Regions from separate parts of the Methylomonas sp. LWB genome, predicted to be linked through region 1. Evidence: riboswitches for the same ligand, from Rfam matches in the RefSeq annotation. Region 1 holds a riboswitch; each other region holds the start of a gene.
What was found. A riboswitch is a leader RNA that binds a small molecule or an ion and turns the genes downstream of it on or off. The one in region 1 is predicted to bind cyclic di-GMP.
Positions count from the first base shown of each region.

Region 2: linked by a shared signal. The riboswitch ahead of BJL95_RS16750 (hypothetical protein) and the one ahead of BJL95_RS07855 (hypothetical protein) in region 1 are both predicted to bind cyclic di-GMP.
Region 3: linked by a shared signal. The riboswitch ahead of BJL95_RS04885 (esterase-like activity of phytase family protein) and the one ahead of BJL95_RS07855 (hypothetical protein) in region 1 are both predicted to bind cyclic di-GMP.

Region 1 is NZ_MKMC01000012.1:426,204-432,601, forward strand. Features, by position in the region: gene BJL95_RS07845 (FecR family protein) at 1-512, shown strand, start outside; gene BJL95_RS07850 (TonB-dependent receptor) at 744-3,203, shown strand; cyclic di-GMP riboswitch class I at 3,271-3,350, shown strand; gene BJL95_RS07855 (hypothetical protein) at 3,460-4,230, shown strand; gene BJL95_RS07860 (hypothetical protein) at 4,326-5,162, shown strand; gene BJL95_RS07865 (VPLPA-CTERM sorting domain-containing protein) at 5,155-6,009, shown strand; gene BJL95_RS07870 (sialidase family protein) at 6,006-6,398, shown strand, end outside.
Region 2 is NZ_MKMC01000045.1:94,627-101,024, forward strand. Features, by position in the region: gene BJL95_RS16730 (efflux transporter outer membrane subunit) at 1-551, opposite strand, end outside; gene BJL95_RS16735 (TetR/AcrR family transcriptional regulator C-terminal domain-containing protein) at 548-1,201, opposite strand; gene BJL95_RS16740 (VacJ family lipoprotein) at 1,413-2,174, opposite strand; gene BJL95_RS16745 (TetR/AcrR family transcriptional regulator) at 2,337-3,011, shown strand; gene BJL95_RS16750 (hypothetical protein) at 3,563-4,342, opposite strand; cyclic di-GMP riboswitch class I at 4,462-4,539, opposite strand; gene BJL95_RS16760 (PAS domain-containing protein) at 5,675-6,398, shown strand, end outside.
Region 3 is NZ_MKMC01000009.1:83,524-89,921, reverse strand. Features, by position in the region: gene BJL95_RS04890 (hypothetical protein) at 1-204, shown strand, start outside; gene BJL95_RS04885 (esterase-like activity of phytase family protein) at 717-2,195, opposite strand; cyclic di-GMP riboswitch class I at 2,233-2,311, opposite strand; gene BJL95_RS04880 (hypothetical protein) at 2,920-3,564, opposite strand; gene BJL95_RS04875 (hypothetical protein) at 3,927-4,400, shown strand; gene BJL95_RS04870 (acyltransferase family protein) at 5,479-6,398, shown strand, end outside.

The sequences.
Region 1 (6,398 bases):
TTGTATTGCATCACGGTCAGGCCAGTTTCAGCGTGGCTCCGGACAGCACGCGACCGTTCGAAGTAGCGGCCGCCGATGTGACCGTCCGCGCCCTGGGAACGATATTCGACGTCTATAAAACCGACGCCGGCTTGACCCGAATCGAAGTCAAGGAACACGCCGTCGCGGTCAGCGCCGGCCGCGAGACCAAACTCGAAGTCGCGGCCGGTCAGGCCGTCGAACTGCGAGAAGGCCGGCCCTTGGCGGCACCCGCCCCTGTGCGGCTGGATCAATCCGGCGCGTGGCAGCAGCGTCGGTTAATCATCAACGACAAGCCCTTAGCGGAATTGGTTGCCGAATTGGAACGTTATCGTTACGGCAGGATTTTTCTTAGCGATACCGAATTGGCCAGGCAACGCGTCAGCGGCGTGTTTGCCTTGGACGATCCGGATAGCGCGCTGAAAACGCTAACCTTGGCCTTGAATTTAAAATCGTCTCGGCTAGGACCGTTTTGGACGGTTTTACATCGTTAACCCGCTTACTCTCCCGCTTGCCGCTGGGCGCGCCCCACGCCCGATCACCACGATTACGTTCCCGCTTGCACTTAAGCCACGACTGCAATGTTTCGAATAGTGAGTCGGCGAAATCCTGTTCATCTTGGCGCTTGTGTTGCTCTCGGATATTTTTTTGTTTTTTTCGTAGTCGATTTTCTCGCTCGAACGACTTCCTTATTGAAGACAGTCATTGTCAAAATAGGAAGACGTTTGAAACACCGACCCGCACCCAGCCGCCGCTACCACTCAGACCAAGTCGCCACGCCGGCCACAGGCGTCGACAAAGTCGCGTTGCTGTGCGTGGTCACTTCACTGAGCGGCGCGATGGTTTGGATACCGGTTTTGGCCGAGCCGGTCGGATTCGACTACAACATACCCGCTCAGTCGTTGAACGACGCGCTGATCGAGTTCGCCGCCAAGTCGAACCTTGAATTGGTATTTCCGGTTGACGACTTGCGCGGCCTGAGCGCTCCCGCACTGAAGGGACGCATGAGCGTGGAACAAGGGCTACGCATCCTATTGCAAAACAGCCGGTTGACATTCCGCTTTCTGGACGCCCGTACGATCACGCTCGAGACCGGGGAGCGCCCCACCAACCCGCGACGGGCTCCGGTTGCGTTGCCGCCAGTCACGGTCATCGGCAAACCGATTGCCGAACCGGCCGACGATGCCTTGTATATCCTAGACCGAATGCAGAGCGCCACATTGACCGACACGCCGGTGCGACGGATTCCGCAAACAGTCGCCGGCGTTACCCGCGACCTGCTGGACGACCAGCAAGCCGTCACGGTCAGCGAGGCCTTAAGCAACGTCAGTGGCGTGGTGGCGCGCAATCCCTTGTATTCGCCGGTCCTGGAAGGGACGCTCATTCGCGGCTTTCCCTCCGAGCAACTGCTGGACGGCTTTACCCAGTATTACAATCCCGGCGACCGGGAAAGCACGATTAACGTCGCCAGCCTGGAGGTGCTAAAGGGCAGCAACGCCCTGCTCTACGCCGGCGGCTCGGGCGCCCCGGTCGGCGGTGTCGTGAATTTGATTTCTAAGCAAGCTCGGCCCGAGGCTTTCGGCGAATTCGGCTTCCGAACGGGATCTCACGACTACTTTCAACCGAATTTCGATATCAATCAGCCTTTGCATAGCCGGGTTTGGCTGCGGATGACCGGTGAATTTACCGATGCCGGCAACCGCGTCGATGCGGTCGAGACCCAGCGTTACAACTTGAATCCGGCCCTGACCTTCACCGACAACCATCGTAACAAGCTTACCTTGCGCGGGAAATTGTCGCATTGGCGGCAAACCGAGTATCAAGGCTTGCCGGCCACCGGCACGTTAGCCGGCCGATTTCGGCTCCCACCGGACCGCTTTATCGGCCCGGCCGATGCGCCCCAAAGCCGTTCGGACAGCCAAGCGATTTGGGGCGAGTTCGAGCATCGTTGGGATAAGCACTGGACGATCACGCTGAAAAGCCGGGTGTCTCGAGCCAGTTTCGATCAGCGGGTGCAAACGCTATTCGGCGACGATGGCTTTATAGCCGATCGGCCGCTGAGCGCATTGGGAGCGTCGGCATGGGGGCTGGTTAACGCCGAGCTGTATCAACGCCAACGCGAGTTCAGCGTGCTCGGCTATCTGACCGGAAAGTTCGCCTCGGAAAACAGCGAGCACACGTTGGTCATCGGTGCCGACCGCGGCGAACTCGACGATATTGGCTTCGTCGGCGCCGATTTGGCGAATACCGGTTTGGTGGATCTTGCCCAACCCAACTTCGGGTTAAGGTATGCCGTCCCCGAACCGGCGCAGCCAAACCAGTTTATCGGTAATCTGACCTACGGCGGCTATCTGCAATGGCAGGGCAGTTTTTACAATCGGCTACATTTGCTGGCCGGCTTGCGTAGAGGGAAGGTGTCCATCGATTTTCGAAACACCGCGAGCGGCCGCTCGACCAGCACCGACGCCGAGAAATGGTTGCCCCGGTTGGGCGTCGCCGTCGACATCGGTTCAGCCTGGACCTGGTTTGCCGGTTACAGCGAAGGTATGCGCGGCCAGCCCTTCGTCGAGTTTGCCGATACGCCGTTGCCGGAATTGGCGCGCCACGTCGAGACCGGTTTGAAATTCGATATCGACGGTACTTGGCGCGGCCAACTTGCCGTGTACCGAATCGACCGCGAACGGGTGGCGGTGCCGGATGGTAGCGACGCCTTGCTACGCTCGACCGCCTCCGGCGGTCAAAGCGCCGAGGGCGCGGAAGCGGACTTGAATTGGCGGTTATCGGAAGGGCTGGATTTGCTTGGCAATTATGCGTACACGTTGGCGCGCTACCAGGACGATAAAGCCGGCGTTCCGGCCGGTAACCGTTTGCCTCAGGTGCCCGATCAGGCCGGGCGGCTGTGGTTGAATTACCAACTGCCGGCGTCCTTGCTGCCCGGTTGGCGAATCGGGGTTGGCGTGAATTTAAGCGCGGGCGCCTATTTATCCAAGGACAACCGCTTCAAGACCTCCGGCTACCACTGTGTGGACGCCAGTCTGGGGTACGAAACGTCGGCATGGAAATTGGCGGCCACCGTCAAAAACCTTAGCGGCGAACATTATTATCGACCTTTCGATTATTTCGACGGCCGGGTCGCACCCGGCGCGGATACCGAACTGTATTTCAACATCGCGTACCGCTATTAGGTCGCCTGAACACACGGAGCTGAAGGACGGATCACTTAAGGAACTAGAGTGAAGCCGCCGGGACCGGCGGCAAAAACGCCACATCCGCCGCGAGACGGAGCCGGAAAACCACGGATCTTTGGACCAAAAGACCGCCGGGTTGCCCGTACTGCCATGTTCGCTTCCAGCGCCGGACCGAAAACTCGGTCCGGCGTTACGGGAAACGTGCGCCTTGCGGCCAGACATTTTCATTATTTCGACCCTTTAAGGACATGCCATGACACAAAAACACAGTTACCGATTGCAACTAGCCACCGCCGGTGCTCTTTCCATCGCGATGTTGGGCGGATTTCTCGCGCCTGCCAGCGCTGAAGCCGCGCTCGTTACCGGCAGCGTCGGCATTTCAATCGACAACGCGGCGTTAGCCGCCGTCACCGGTGGTTGGCGGATCGATAGCTTCTTTGATGCCAGCTACAACCAGATCGCCATTACCGCCGATACCGTCGGCGGCGTTGCATCGGCCATCGACATGACGCTACCGATCAACACCAATCTCACCACGACCAGTTACGCCGCCGTCAACCGCACGCTACAAGCGACCACGATGGAGGTCGGTAACACCGCCAGCGGCCAAATCGGTCTCAGCGGCGGCATGCGCATGTCGGTACCCGGCACCAGTAGCGGCTCATTGACACCTTACGATTTTCGTCTGCAAAAAATCGGCGGCGTCTGGAATCTGGTGACTTACGACCAATTTTTCTCGGGCACCACCTTTTTGCAACTGACCAATACCAGCGAAACCGTGAACGCCGGCGGCGAACTGACCTTGAGTGGCGACCTGATTTTTGGAAACGGCAGCAATAAGTATCCCAGCCCGTTCGGCCTGACCTGGGGATCGTTCCTGGGGATTTTCGCCACCAATGCGGTCGTCGGCAGCCTCTCGATGAACCTTCCGGCGGCGGTACCCGTGCCAACCGCCGTCTGGTTGTTCGGTAGCGGTCTGATCGGCTTGATCGGTGCGACGCGCCGCAAGGAGCTGACGGCTTAAGCCAGCCTTTCGCTGCTTCGATCAGTTCTGTACTCACCGCCGCGACAGACTGTGCTGGCGCGGCGCTTGCTCACCGTTTTTTTACAGGAATCGCGATGCCTATTTTGCCTTTTTACCGAATCCGCCTCGGACTACCCTTGGTTGCCGCGTTGGCGCTGTCGCCGAATGCGATGGCCTTGGTTCTAAACGCGCCGAACTCCGGCACGTTTACGATGAATCTGGACACTGTCGCGCTGGCACCTTACGCCGGTGGCTATTACCTCAGCACATATTGGGACGCGGTGGCGGCCGACCCGACCGATCCCGCCAATAGTGGCGGCGGCCTGGTCGGCCAAGTCGCTACCGCCGAAATTCCGGCGCTGAACCAAACCTTCGCGATTACCGCGATCGACGGCGATATTGCCGGTCAAGCCGCGCAACGCTTTCAACAAGCCACATCGGCCGACTTTCACATCGATACCGAAAATCTGGCCGGCGGCACCGCCGGTCAAGTCGGTTTGGCGGGCGTCCAAGGCTTCTTCGCGCCAAACTACCCACCCAACGGCGCCGGCTTGGTCAACGGTGATTTCGCGGTACGTTTCGATGCCGCTCGCCAAAACCATGGTGGCAGCGGTTGGTATCTGGACAACAACATTTATTTCACGATGGCGGTTTACGACCTCAGCAACCTTAGTATTAGCTGGATCGATGCCGATAACTGGCAATTTAGCGGCGATCTGGCGATGTCGCCGGAAAATGCCGGCATGCTGATGGGCAGCGCACTGACCGATGTCGGCGACTTTTGTTTAGGCACGGGCAGCTTTGCCGGATGCGGTCAAGTGAGCGCGGTTCCGCTACCCGGTGCCATTTGGTTGTTCGGCACTGGCTTGGCGGTTCTGGGTGGCAAGGGCCGCCGAATGGCCATATTCGGTTCGGAGGCTAGCCATGTTTAAGCGCATCGAGCAGTCAGTAGCGCGCTGGTATAGCGCGGCGGCGATAGCCGCGTTGAGCGCCAGCATGCCGGCGCTGGCCAACGCAACCGCGCTGCACGCCGATTTGGGCGGCACGTTTACGACCCAATACGACCGAGAGGCCTTGGCGGTGCTGGTGGGCGGCAGCTCCAGCGCGCCCGGTGAGTTTCTGGTCGCTTACTTCGACACGACGCAATCCGACTACACCCAGTTCAGCGATTCCTACTTCTATCTCGGCAATACCAGCAGAACCGAAATTCCGGCGGTGAATCTGGTTCACGACATCACGCCGATCAGTGCCGTCAATCCGAGTGGTCAGGCCCAAAATCGCTACGTAAAAGCGACGACGCCCAATTTCGCCATCGATAGCGAAACTCTGACCGGAACCGGTAGCCTGGGCATGACCGGCGTGGAATTGTTTCGCGGCAACTACAACGGTTCGCTGGTGACTGGCGACTTCAGCTTGCGTTACAGCGTCGCCAACCGGCAAGCCGCTTGGGACGACTTGAGACAGGCCGGAACGCCGGGCGGCTGGTACCTGCAAAACAACATCAGCTTTAGCATGGTGTTGTTCGATTTGGCGAATTTGAGTCTGATAATCGCCGACGCCAATAACTGGCAATTGAGCGGCGACTTGTTGATGAGCCCGGAGAATGCCGATTTTTTAGGCGGTGCCCGCCAAGCCGATGTCGGTGACTTTTGTTTGGGTGTCGGCAGTTTCGCCGGTTGCGGTCAAGTGGCCGCCGTGCCGGTGCCGGCGGCGGTTTGGTTGTTCGGCACGGGATTGATTGGCTTGACCGGCATCCGCCGGCGTGGAGTCAAACGATGACCGGCGGCCGTCTCGATCCGATCACGGCCGCGTGCTTGCTGCTACTGGGCGCGCAAGCGCCGCTGGCAAATGCAAACGCCGTGACTTACCAACAGTTCGTTAGTGTGCAAATGAACGTCGATGCCGGCGGCCGCAATGTTACCGGCGACGCCGCGCACGAGCCGACCATCGCCCAAGACCCGAATAACCCCAAACGATTGGTCGCCGGCTGGAAGCAGTTTACGACGGTCGCGTCCGGTAACCGCCAAGGTGGTTGGGCTTACAGCGACGACGGCGGGCTATCCTGGCATTTCCCCGGCGTTGTCACGCCGGGCGAACAGCGCACCAATATCATGGTGGACGTCGATTCGGCCGGCGATTTCTACTATCAAAACCTCCACTACGATGCA
Region 2 (6,398 bases), on a different contig from region 1:
TAATCGCTCGCTACCTCGGCCGCCAAACTCACTTTAGCGTTGTGCAGCGTCAATTCGGCCGCCGCCAGTCGGGCCTGCTCGGCCTGCCGGTTGAAGGCGAACTTGCCGAATAAATCCAACTCCCAACTGGCATCGAGACTACCGGACAAAATTTGGGTAATGCCGGTATTGAAACTCGAGCCGCTAGTGCTGGTGGTTTGCGCGCCGGTGCCGGTGGAGGTGCCACCCTTGGAGCGAGTGAAAGCCCCTTTGGTGGTCAGGCTGGGCATGCCGCCCGACTCCGCGCCGGCCAGGCTGGCGCGCGCCGACGCTATATTCGCCACGGCTTGCTCCAGCGTCGGATTATCCTGTTCGGCGGCCTGGAGCAAACGGCTCAACACCGGATCGTTGAACTGGCGCCACCAGTCCAGCCGCTCCGCCGCGCCGGCGGCTTCGGTCCTTTGGGCTTGCCATTGGGCAGGCGTGTCGATGCTCGGCCGGACATAGTCGGGAAACACGCTGCATCCGGCTAACGCGCCGCCGGCCAGAATAGTCAATAAGGTCGCTCTCACGCAGACCTCCCGTCGGCAATGCCGAACAAAAACACCTTAACGACAAATTCGACGTGGGCGCGGGCATCCCAGTCGGCAGCCAGGCAACCGAATAGCGCCTTGTTTCTCGGCTCGGCGACCAACATTTCCAAGAATAGGGCCGCCGCGCGCTGACGCTCTGAAGCGGATAACCCGCTTATCTCGTCGTGGCCGCGCAAATATTCGGCAATCATCTGGTAAATCCGTTGAGGACCGCTGGTTTCGATCAAATCGCTCAGCTCCGGAAATTGCCGCGCCTCGGCAACGCCCATGCGGTAAAACGAGATCATGTCGGGCTGCATGACTTTAGCCAGCAATGTTTCGCCGAGCGCGGTCAAACCCTCGCTGCAAGACATCGTCGCCAAGCCATCGATACGCTGCAGTTCGGAAATATCGGTTTCGACCAAGCGGTCCACCGAAGCCAGCATCAATTCGGCTTTGTTTTTATAGCGTTCGTAAATAGTTCGGGTCGAAGCCCCGGCCGCCGCCGCAATTTTAGCGATACTGGTGTTGGCATAGCCCTCGCGCATGAACAGCGCCAGAGCCTGATCCAGCAGATAGTCGTTCCGCTCGGTTTCGGTACCGGCTCTCGGCCGCCCTACTTTGGGTTTGTTCATCGTTTCCGCTGCCATAATTTGCTCCGGGAAAATAAAAATAAAATGTTTCGTTTTTATTATTCCCGAAGAATCGCCTCCCGACAAGTACCAATGCAAAAAATATTGGCGTTTTTCGCAAAAACCCGCTGATCTAGGCATCCGACCCGCCGGCGGCTTGCCGACGGCCTCACGTCGCCGCGCTGAACCGCACCGACTTGACGAGCCTCTCGATGCCTACGCGCGGCCATTAATTTCCGGCCTCCTTTGTTTGACTATCGTCCGAATCGGCGGACTCGAGCGGATCGTCTTCCCGCAAGTCGCCCACTTCGACCGCATAACGCCGATGCGATAGGAAGGCGTTCTTGAAAAAGTCGTACCGGTCGATTGCCGCTTCACTGGCGATTTTTTCGATCGCTAAGTGATCGGCGCGTTTGTCGACCGCGCTTAAGGCACCGGAACCCATCGACGCGGCCACCGGCAGGCCGAGATAGGTGACCGGATTCAGCGCCGCGTCGCCGACCGCGCTACCCAAGCCTCGAACCGAACTCGGCCCCAGCACCGGCAACACCAAATACGGTCCGGTTTCGACACCCCAAATCGCCAGCGTCTTGTCAAAACTTTCCTCATGCTTGGGAAAATCCAGCATCGTGGCGACATCCACAAATCCCGCCAGCCCCACCGTGGAATTGATCAGCAATCTGGCGCCGTCCAGGCCGGATTGCGAAAAACTCCCTTGTAAGGCCTCGTTAGCGATCACGCCAATATCGTCCACGTTGCTAAAGAAATTGCTGATGCCGCGGTTAGCGAAGTCCGGCGTCACCGACCGGTACGCCTCCGCCGCCGGTTTCATCAAGTAATCGTCCAGTCCGTCGTTGAACGACTGGACTTTTCGATTGTAGTTTTCGTAAGGATCTCTCGGATCCGTCGCTGGCGTGGCGGCGCAGGCGCTCAACAAGGCGAACGTGCCGTTCAAGATCAGTGTTCTAGCAAACTCAACTCGCATATTCATATAAGCCTGTGTAATAGTTGGTAAAAACCCCGCTTAAGAGCTACAACCGTTTACCAGCGATTTTGAATAATAACTAAACTAAACGGTATAGTTAAGATTAGGCTTGACCCCGCGCGCTTGTCAAACAAAAATATACCGATTGGTCTAGTTAAGGAGTCGAACTTGAGAAAGAAAAGCCCGGCGCGTCGCCAAGCGATTTTGGATGCGGCAAAAACCACCTTCGAGAAATTGGGATTCGAACGGGCCACGATGGCGGACATTGCCGCTCTGGCGGGCGTATCGAAAGCAACTTTGTATAGCTACTTCAGTGCCAAAAACGAATTATTCGTGGAATTGATAGAAGCGTCCGCAGATCAACATTTGGATCAGATGCACTCGATCTACGTCGGCGAACAAACCAATTTCGATCCCGACGAAATTCGCTCGACCCTCGCCCTGCTTCAACCGTCGGAAGATGTAGCCTTCACCTTAAAGCGGCTTGGCGAGCGAATATTGAGCGTGTTTTTCACGCCGCAACGGCTAGCGTTAAAACGCATGATTGTTGCCGAATCCGGCAAGGGCCAAATCGGTCGTCTGTATTACGAACGCGGGCCGGGATTAGGCATGAAATATTTAGAGCAGTATTTTGGCGAAGTCATCGCGGCGGGTCGACTGCGCCCGGCCGATCCGAAGCTGGTGGCCGCGCATTTTCACGGTTTGCTGGAGTCGGAGATCTTCGAACCCTGGTTGCTGAATATCCTGCACGAACTGACGCCGGATTTGATCGAAGGCGTGGTCGAACGCGCCGTCGACGTTTTCATGAGAGCGTACGGCCCGGAGCGCGACCAAAATAACTAAGCATAGGGTCTCGGCGATTGGCACGGCCGCTTGTTGGTGGATGTAACGCGGGCGCTAAACATTCTTACGCTCCCAACCATAAATTCGCCTAGAGGCACTATCCGTCGGGCCGTCCGGCATTACCCGAGTCGTCTGGTTGTAGACCATTTTGGCGATATACGTCCTTTTGGATATAAACGCCTTGGCAATGGCGGCACGATCTTGCGTCGGGCGCCGTGGAAAGCCTCTCCGCTAACACCGCGCGAGACCCTTAAAATTTGGGTTAAGTTGGTTTGATTTGACAGGGTTGTGACATTTAGTTGAAGCAGGGGCCCATCAAATCAGAAATCTTCGAAAAGGTTTAAACGGAGGATAGCGCTAAAAAACAACCCCCTGGCCCAAATCCTGCTCAGGGGGAAGCATGGACGTGCTCTCGCAACGTTTACGCCGCTACTACAACAGTGGTCAATGTATGAATTTCAAGAACGATAGGAATAATTCTAATCTTGAATACCGCAAGCCTCATCGTGCGGCAATCTAGCGCTAAATCCACGCCGTATTCCATGAACGACTTAGGCGCTGATGCTGTTTTTGCGGCGGTTGATACCGAACAAACTCAACAAAGCGGTGCCAAACAACCATGCCGCGGCTGGCAGAGGTACCGCCGCGACCGGCGCGATGCTCAGATGACCTATAGTCGTGCTGAGTTTTGCTCCGGTAGCACCCAAAAAGCCCGAGTAGGAAAAGCCACCCGCTTGATGGGCCGGATCCGGCAAGAACTGCAGGTCGCCGTCAAGCATACCGGTCGTCGCCAGATTATCGACGACGTTTACCAGTTGGAATAAGGTGTTGTCCGGAAAGCCGGGTGAGTGGTCCACTAGGTTCCACGTACCGCCGATTTTTTGCAACGTCCAATCCTCGGACGACAGATAGGTTGACAGCGAAGGAGCGGTAAACCGGAAGGCGCCGCTAAGGCCGATAACCCCGACCGAGGAATTGCTGGTATCCATCGTCGTCGCCTGAATGGTGCCGGCGGTACCGAAACCACCGATGACGATCGTCGTCGTATTGGTGTTAATCGGTGCCTCGAAAGCACCGGTAAAGCCGCTAATCGCGGTTCCGCCGGCGAGAGAGCCGCTTATCATCGTGTTATTAAAGGACGAATCGAAAAAAGTCGTCGGAGCCCATCCTGAAGCGAGAAACGCCGAGTTCCAAACACCGTTTAGCGAGATGGTCGCTGTTCCTGAGACTAGGGCCGCGCTAGCGGTTTGCGGGGCCAGAGTCGCGGCGGCCAACATCATAGCCAATCCCGCGAGTTTAGTTTTGCGTATTGCGTTAATTTCCAAATTCATTTAATTACCTTGTTTCAAAAAAGAAGGGTTGAATGGATAAACTTCTCAACTGTGTGTGCGTCACTTGCTTTAACCCTCTTCAAGGCAAAAGCAGTCTTTCCCGGCATCCCTACCCGTGACACAGCAACCCGGCTATCTTGCCTACAAGACCCGTGGCTTTCCGGCCCTGCCTCGCGACAGGTTTGGCTAGCGCTCAAAATAGAGCACTTACTGGAAAGCAATAAAAAGACCAAAGAACAATCACTATAAATTTCATATACTTATTAAAAACCAAAAACCCCTGTTAATTCATTCGACCGTCGGCTCTACGGGATTTGACACAGTTCTAATTAATTGTTGCGGCATATGCCATAGTCCAAGCTGATTATCGATGAGCCTCAACAACTTAGAAGCCTCCGATAAGTCCGATGAAAGTATTAGTCCGACTGCAGGATCCTGACATTAAGAAGAACCCGATCCAATTTCAAAAAGGCTTCGATTTGATGGATTTTCTGAAGCTGTAAACTACCGATGCCCAGTACGCCGAAACCCTATTTCAGGCACGATGACCGCCGGTTTTCAATACCCAAGTTATGGTGGTTTGTAGTGGTCAAGACCCGCAAACTTTGTCAATGTACGGCCTGTCATCACCCAGCGCCACTGACCAACAGGGACGCTGTTTGAAGGTACCAAACGGCCTCTGACGGTGTGGCTTCTGGCGATCCAAGCCCAAAGATTCGCCGTGCCATCTAGCCGAGTGTTGGCATCGATTCAACCACCTATTCGATCTGCAAAGACTATGATGATCAGGTTTTTTTATCGCGGAGGCCAATACTCCGCCATGGCAGTCAGGGCGTTTGTTCAAATTGACCGAGGCTTATGAGTAATCAGAACGATATATATAGGACAATTACCATTGGCTCCTTGAACCGTACTGGTCATGGCCAGCTTCAAACCGACGGCGTTAAAAACGGAATTCACCTCGTATTCCTCGTTGGCCTTGGTGGGACATGCCTGGACATCATCAACATCAAAGCGGTGGTCGATGGGCGGATAAGCGCGACGAACGCGACGCGATCAAAGCACTCGCCTTCCCTGCCGATCTGCGGTTCCCGATTAGCGGCCAAATAGCTAGAACATGCGACGGTGAACCGAAATGCCGGGGTTTTTGAGGAAAATTCGACAGTAGACCGCGCAAAATAATGAGCTCACGGCCCGGACGACCGATAAAAAGCGCTTATGCGCAATCGGTGGCGTTTAGACGACTGGGAGCACGAATTCCGGTTAAATTTTTACTAGACGCTTATAAACATATTCAATTTCCTTGAGCTCTCGTATACCTATAAACAGAATATGTCGGCAAAAGTCATTTCATTTTTTTTCATACTGCTTTTTTGCACCGCTATTTCGGCAGAAGAGCTTGTAACCATCGGGATGTTATCCCCTCGGCCCATCCCACAGGAACAAGCGAGATGGAATAACTTGGCCGAATATTTGACAAAATCGCTTCCACGTTATCATTTTGAGGTAAAAGTACTCGATTATCCGGGACTTGTACGGGCGATAGGAGAAAACCGTTTTGAGTTTGTGTTGACCAACCCTTCGCATTATGTATTGCTTTCGCATAAATTCAACTTAACTCAGCCGCTGGCAACTTTAATTAATCGCGAAGCTAGTTACAGTTTAAGTAGTTTTGGCGGCATCATATTCACGACTCAGGATCATACGGATATTAACTCTTTAGCCGACATTAAAAACCGCAAAATAGCAGCCGTTTTTGAAGATTCGCTGGGGGGTTACCAGGCGCAGCTATACCTGTTTAAGGCGGAGGGCTTAGATTTACCTAATCCGAAAGATATCGTTTTTACCGGCATGCCGCAGGATAAAGTCGTTGAAGAAGTGCTCGCCGGCAGAGCGGAGGTTGGGTTTATCCGCTCCGGTATTTTGGAGCATATGGCCGAGGAGAATAAAGTCGATCTCAATCGCGTTAAAATCATTCATGCCATGAATTCTCCCGGCTACCCTTATCGACATTCGACGATATTGTACCCGGAGTGGCCGCTAGTGTCCGTCAGCA
Region 3 (6,398 bases), on a different contig from region 1:
ACCGTGGACTTTTCGGTTGGCCGTTACGACGTAAACCCTACCGGCGATCCCATCGGACTGCGCGGAACCATTTCAACAGTCCCGTTAATGCCGTCTGCAAGCTTATTCTTGTTCGGATTAGCGTCAATGAACGTAACGCGCTTAATAGGTGGTCGAACCCGACAATCAAACTTAACCGTTTTACCGGCAATGAGTTTGAGATAACAAGATCGCATCGGTATCTATCCGACACATCTTCCCACAAGAAAACACGAAACCCCGAAGATTTTGCGTCTTCGGGGTTCGTTGGTATCTCTCGGTATTTTGATTCTACGAATCAATAAAGGTCTTTACGACCGGGTGCAAAATATAAGTTGAAGACACTGTCGCAAACCTCCTCGTCATCTAGACAAATAAAGATCGTTAACGGAATCGCTGTATCGTTCTAGTCCCTTGGTTTTTAGTGTAGTTCAGTCTTGTCAAAAATCTACAAATTTCCGCGCGAAGCGATCACCCCCTTGCCCGATCAGTGCTTCGTATGGCATTGGTATTGGAAACGTAGGGTACGCACCGCATACCGCATGATCTCCGCCACCACGATGAGCTTCTAAAAGTACGCGGTGCGTACCCTACGGCCTTGACCGTTCATCCTGAACCTGTCCAAACCCTAGATGAAGGCACGCCCTCTGATAAAATCAAAGCCAACGGGTATTTAAATACCGGGTTAATAATTGATATCAGCAGCGGTTTTTACGCACCGAACGACCTACAAAGCCCATCAACGCGCTACCGAACAACCAAACCGCTCCGGGTACCGGCACGGCTGAGAATTGCTGAGCCTGATAGTTAAGCTCGGAATCGGCGAACGCAAACACATAAAACTGGTTGGTGCCGGCAACGTTAGGCAAAAAGTCGTTGTCGTTGGCGACGAACAAGGTGTGATACAGCACGCCGCCATCGGTAATGTCCCTACCGAAGGACACGCCTTCGAGTTTGGCCGGAATCTTGTCGCTGCTGATACCGTTGGCATTCAGGGATTTCACGACATCCAAGAACAGCGTCTTCGGCACCGCAGTGGCTTGTAAAGCGGCGGTACTACCTGAAAATGCGGAAATGTCGGTAGCCCCGCTAAGGTCGATTTTAAACAATTGCTTGACCGCCGCGCTGTCGCCATTGCCCAGGCCGCTACCGTCGCGCTCGTCCACCAAAAACTCGTGGTCGTTGATCGCAACGATTTCGCTGACGCCGGAACCCGTTGTCAATTGATAGGCATATTCATGGGTTGCGCCGGTGGCGATGTCGATGGTCACGATGCGGTCGATGCCGGACTTTTTGCCGTCCTGCAACAAAGGAGCCTGCATGATGCCGACCAAGGTTTTGCCGTCCGGGGTCAATGCTAGACCTTCCATGCCTTTGTTATCGACGCGGCCGCTGGTGTTGCTTTCTTCGGTTTTGCCAACCGGACTCAATTTCGCCACATCCAAATTGGCCGGCAGGTTGAAGACGCGAATGCGTTGGCCGGTCGCGCGGTCGAATTGATAAACATAAGGACCGTATTCATCGGAAATAAACACGCTTTTGCCGTCGTTGGAAACGCGAACGCCTTCCGGATCGAAGCGGGCGTTGCTGGCGTTGGCGGAAGAAGCATCGGGAATGCCGGTCAATGGATTGGCGGAACCGAAGTTATCCGATCTGCCGGTGAAATAGTAGGTGTTATTCGCCGCGTTCAGAGCCGGCGCGCCATTGCCGACCGGCGTGACACCGTCGATTTGCTTGCCGATGCCTGCGCCATAATTCAAAGCGGTGGCACTGGACAGCAATGTGGTCGATACCAATTTAGGCGACAAATTGTATGCCAAGCCGGTGCCGGAATGGTTGGCGCTCAAGTCCAAACTCAAGGTTTGAAATCTGGAAATGTACGAAACGGTATCGTCCAAACCGCTGTTGTACGCGACCGCATTCGGGCCGCGATCCGGCGTGGCGATGAAAATATTGCCGCCGGCATAAGCCAATCCGGAGCCTATGCCGCCCAAATAATTCGCGGCAACCCCGTTTTCCAGGGTGCCGGTCAAGCCCGATAAATCGGCGTTCAGGCCCGCACCGCTGCCGGACAGGCTGCCGATGGCGATCAGGTCGCCGGAAGCGATCGACGCACTGGCGGCGGTGGAAAAAGCGGCGGCCGCGATGGCGGCGGCTAATAATGACTTCGTTAACATCGGGGTCTCCGTTAGTGTCTTAGTGAGAGTTGCTCAGCATGGCAACTCGGCTATCGCGACAAAACGGACCCGTGGTTTTCCGTCCCCATCTCGCGATGGGTTTGGCTTTAACATCGAGCTATTTTGATAATTACATATTGCAAAGCGATGACAACAAGCCAACATCCGCCTCTACCTTTGATTCGTCGCCGATCGGTTCTGGCGGCCTCGGTGAAATCGAGGCGTATTCGATTGACGGGAGATTGGTTTGATCCTAAAAAGGGCAGTTGGTGTGTATTGCGGGCCGTTCGTGCTGAGCAACGTCGAAGCATGGACGGCTCGCAATACACTTGCCAAACGGGTGAATGAAAAATCCCGCGCGCCCTTCGACAAACTCAGGACGAACGGAATTTTTCATCGCCAAACTGCTCTTTTTAGGTTGATAGCCTCATTGGAATCGAGGTTTCGGCGTTCAGCCATCGGTTGCGGAGGGTTTCCGGCGACTTGAAAGTCATTTTGCCGACCGCCAACCGGGGTTTGATGATCGGATGCCCCCTCCATTTGCCGAAGGTTGGTTTGGTAGGCCTGCAAGCTCGATTACATCGAGACCACATTCGATTTGCGCGGCTTGGTTTTTGGCGGCGGGACGCTTACGTCGCAGCTCAATCCGTGAACCAGCGACAATATGCCGCACATAAAAAAGCCGGCATTACCGCCGGCTTTTTGAGGCGAGCAATGCGTAAGCCTAGGCTTTCATCAAACGGCGGCGTTGCACACCCAATACGCCCAACAAACCGGTCAGGAACGCCCACGCGGCGCCCGGCAACGGTACAGCGGCGGGCACGATGGGCGACACGCTCAAGCTACCGGCATACGTACCGCCATTAGAGGCCAACCCTTGCACTTTCAAGAAGTAATTGCCCGCGCCGATTACTGGGACGTTGTTCAACGTAATGGTATTGAACGTCGTCAACAATGCTTGATAAAACGACGGGAAACCGGGGATCGGCAAAGAAACCAAAGTCGGCGCGGACGCGCTCGAGAAAGAACTCAACGAACCGGTCGCAACGAGAGCAGCGGACGAATCCAGCAACTCGACGCTAGCGCTGGCGATGCCAGTGGTACTGGTCACCAACGGCGACGCAAAATCGCTAGTCAAGCTGACCACGGTTTGAATAGATTGAAAGCTCAAGGCGCCGGACAAGTTGTAGGCGCTATAGGCGTTGTCGATCGCAAAGCTGTAAACGTCCTGAAACGAACTATCCGCAACCGACTGGTTGATCACGGTTGCCGAGGCCGGCGTTAAAACGGTACTCGCTTGGACCGTCGATACGCTGGATGTGGATAGTACGACAAAGCCGGCCAGCAGAAGTGATTTTACGACTTGCATGAGATTTAACTCCTGAATGATTAAACTTGCGTCACAGTTTACGGAGTCGGTAAAGCAAGCAACATTAGACCAAAGTACATTCAGGTAAGCCACGTATTACAGGCCGAACCCACCTACCTGCGATCCGCGCAACCCAATCGCGGCCGGCCGACCCAGACCATGTCGAATTGCTTTTCGCGTTTGCCACGACATTAGCACCTCCTCCGCTATACTCCGTGTCGAGTCCACGGAATTCGTCATTTTTGAACAACGCCCAGCATTGTTTCGCGGCGTTTTCTGTCCAAAACATCTAACGCCCACTATTTCCCTAGGCTCATTTCAAAACGGCAAACGCCAAATTCTTTCTAAACTCGGAGGTTATGATGTCCAGCGAATTGATTAAAGGAGAACTACTCCCAGACCAACAAGAAGCCGTATTAAAACTGATAGGAGACATACAGGCCCAGCTACCGTTTTTAATCGACTTATCGATAGAAGATAGAAAGGGGCTGCCTAAAATGGGCGGCAAGAGCCGAGCCTTCGTCGATCAAGGCCTGGCATTGGCCACGCAAAACACAGGTATTCTGCCGCGTATCTTCGATCTGGACGAATACCGCGCCGATGTCGAAATGGTCAGAAATCTGGAACCCCTGATGATGGCTATGAGACAACTGATGAAAAAAATGAAAGATACTTTTTTAGCGGCGGGCAGCGACGCCTATACCCAAACGCTAGTTGTCTATCAGTCCGCCAAACTAGCCGGCAAGGACGGCTCCCTGGATGAGCATCTGGATAGTTTGGGCAAACGCTTTGCCCGCAAGACGCCAGGCTCGTCTTCCGACAACAATCCCAAGTAGCGATTAACACGCTTGCTTAACGGCCTTGCCGGGCGCAATGCTCCGGCAAAGCCAACCTGCTTAGCGAAGGTAACTTTGCCGCGGTCAAGAGCATTCCGGCTCCGGCGCGTCCGTACTTTGCCAAAAGGCTTTCAAAGCAAAACCCCAAACGCTCGAATCATAAGACCCAACGCTTTAGCGGCAACAATCAACGACGCCATTCGAACAGGCCGACATCCGTTAGCAGCAAGCAGGCGCTTACGCTGAACATTCCCGACCGGCCGATCAACACAGAGAATTCTCCTATGAACATCCAACGTTCCGCGATCAACATCGGTCGTCCTCGGATAAACAGCCGTCAATTCACTAACAACATACAACGCCCGCCAACAAGCAGTGGGGCACGCGTCGCGATCACGGAAGCCCCGCTGTCAAACAAAGATCGTCCAGTGTTCAAATTAAACGCCTGACTATCCAACAATCAATGCCGTCTGTTAAAACAAGAAGCCTGACTTCCAAAAACAGAGTGCTCGACATTCATCAGAGATCGTCGGCTGTCAGGAAGAAATGCTTGAGTGTTGAGCGCCGACGCTTTCGTGTTAAAGCGAACCTCTTGCCTGTCCAAACGGGTATCATGCCAAACTGATAAGCGTCCGAGCCTTCCATGGCACAACAGGAATCGCCTATTGATGCGGCCTTTCGATACTTTAAGTCTATTTTGTTCAAGATCAAACTGATCAGCAACCAATCAGAACAAGCCCCCTCTTGTTCGCAACTCCACGCCAGGACTAACTCAATATTAAGAGATCAATCAAGAAAGCACAGTCGTCTAGAGAATCCGTAACTCCGGGGCATACAAAAAGACCTAATGCTGAAATAATTTGATAGTATCTTGGCTTCAAGAACAGTAACTGGATACATCACTTATCTGCTGACCTAACCGCAAAATACTCTAACACACGTACTGTTGCCAGCCCCTAGACTTCCCAGGCTTCCTGTGCCAGAATCCACAGATATTTTTAATATAGATACCTAAAAATCTGGCTGCCTCTTAGCCAGCTCGTATAGTTTTGAAAGAATACTCAACAAATAAACCAAAATGAATATCACGAAATACAGAGGCGACATAGACGGCCTTAGAGCAATTGCGGTAGTATCCGTTATATTATTTCATTACAATGTCGGAAAGTACTTCTCAGGCGGATACGTTGGCGTCGATATATTCTTTGTAATATCCGGATATTTAATAACATCAATAATTTATAGCGACATCCTGCAAAACAACTATTCAATATTAGATTTTTATCATAGGCGCATCCGAAGGATATTCCCTGCTCTTTTCTTCGTATTCTTTTGCTGCATATTAGCTTCCTTCTTTCTTCAATTTCCATCAGAATCAGAGTACACCGGAAAAAGCATTGTATCGTCAATTTTCTTTGTTTCAAATATATTCTTCTCCGATCTAAATGGATACTTCGACCATAAAATGGAATCAAACCCGGTTCTGCACACATGGTCACTTTCAGTGGAAGAGCAATATTACGTATTTTTCCCACTACTAATATATCTAATACGAAACCTTAGCCTTTCAATTCAAAAAAAGATTATATTCATTACACTAATTTCTAGCCTTGTATATTCCGAGCACGCGGTAAACATTAATTCAGTTAACGCATTCTATTTAGTTCAGTCCCGTGCATGGGAGTTATTGATTGGCGCATCCCTTGGAATAGGAGCTTGGCCACGAATTCAGAACAAATGGCAAATTGAAGGATTATCATTACTGGGACTTGCCGCATTAGTATTCAGCATATCCACATACTCGAGAGAAACGGTATTCCCTGGAATATCCGCATTACCACCATGCCTGGGCACAGCACTGATCATATATACTGGCGGTCTAAGAGAAACGGTGGTGCGAAAAACGTTTTCTTTCAAAACCTTTCGTCTAATAGGAATAATCTCATATTCTCTTTATTTATGGCATTGGCCTGTTTTAGTATTTGTAAAACAAATCCA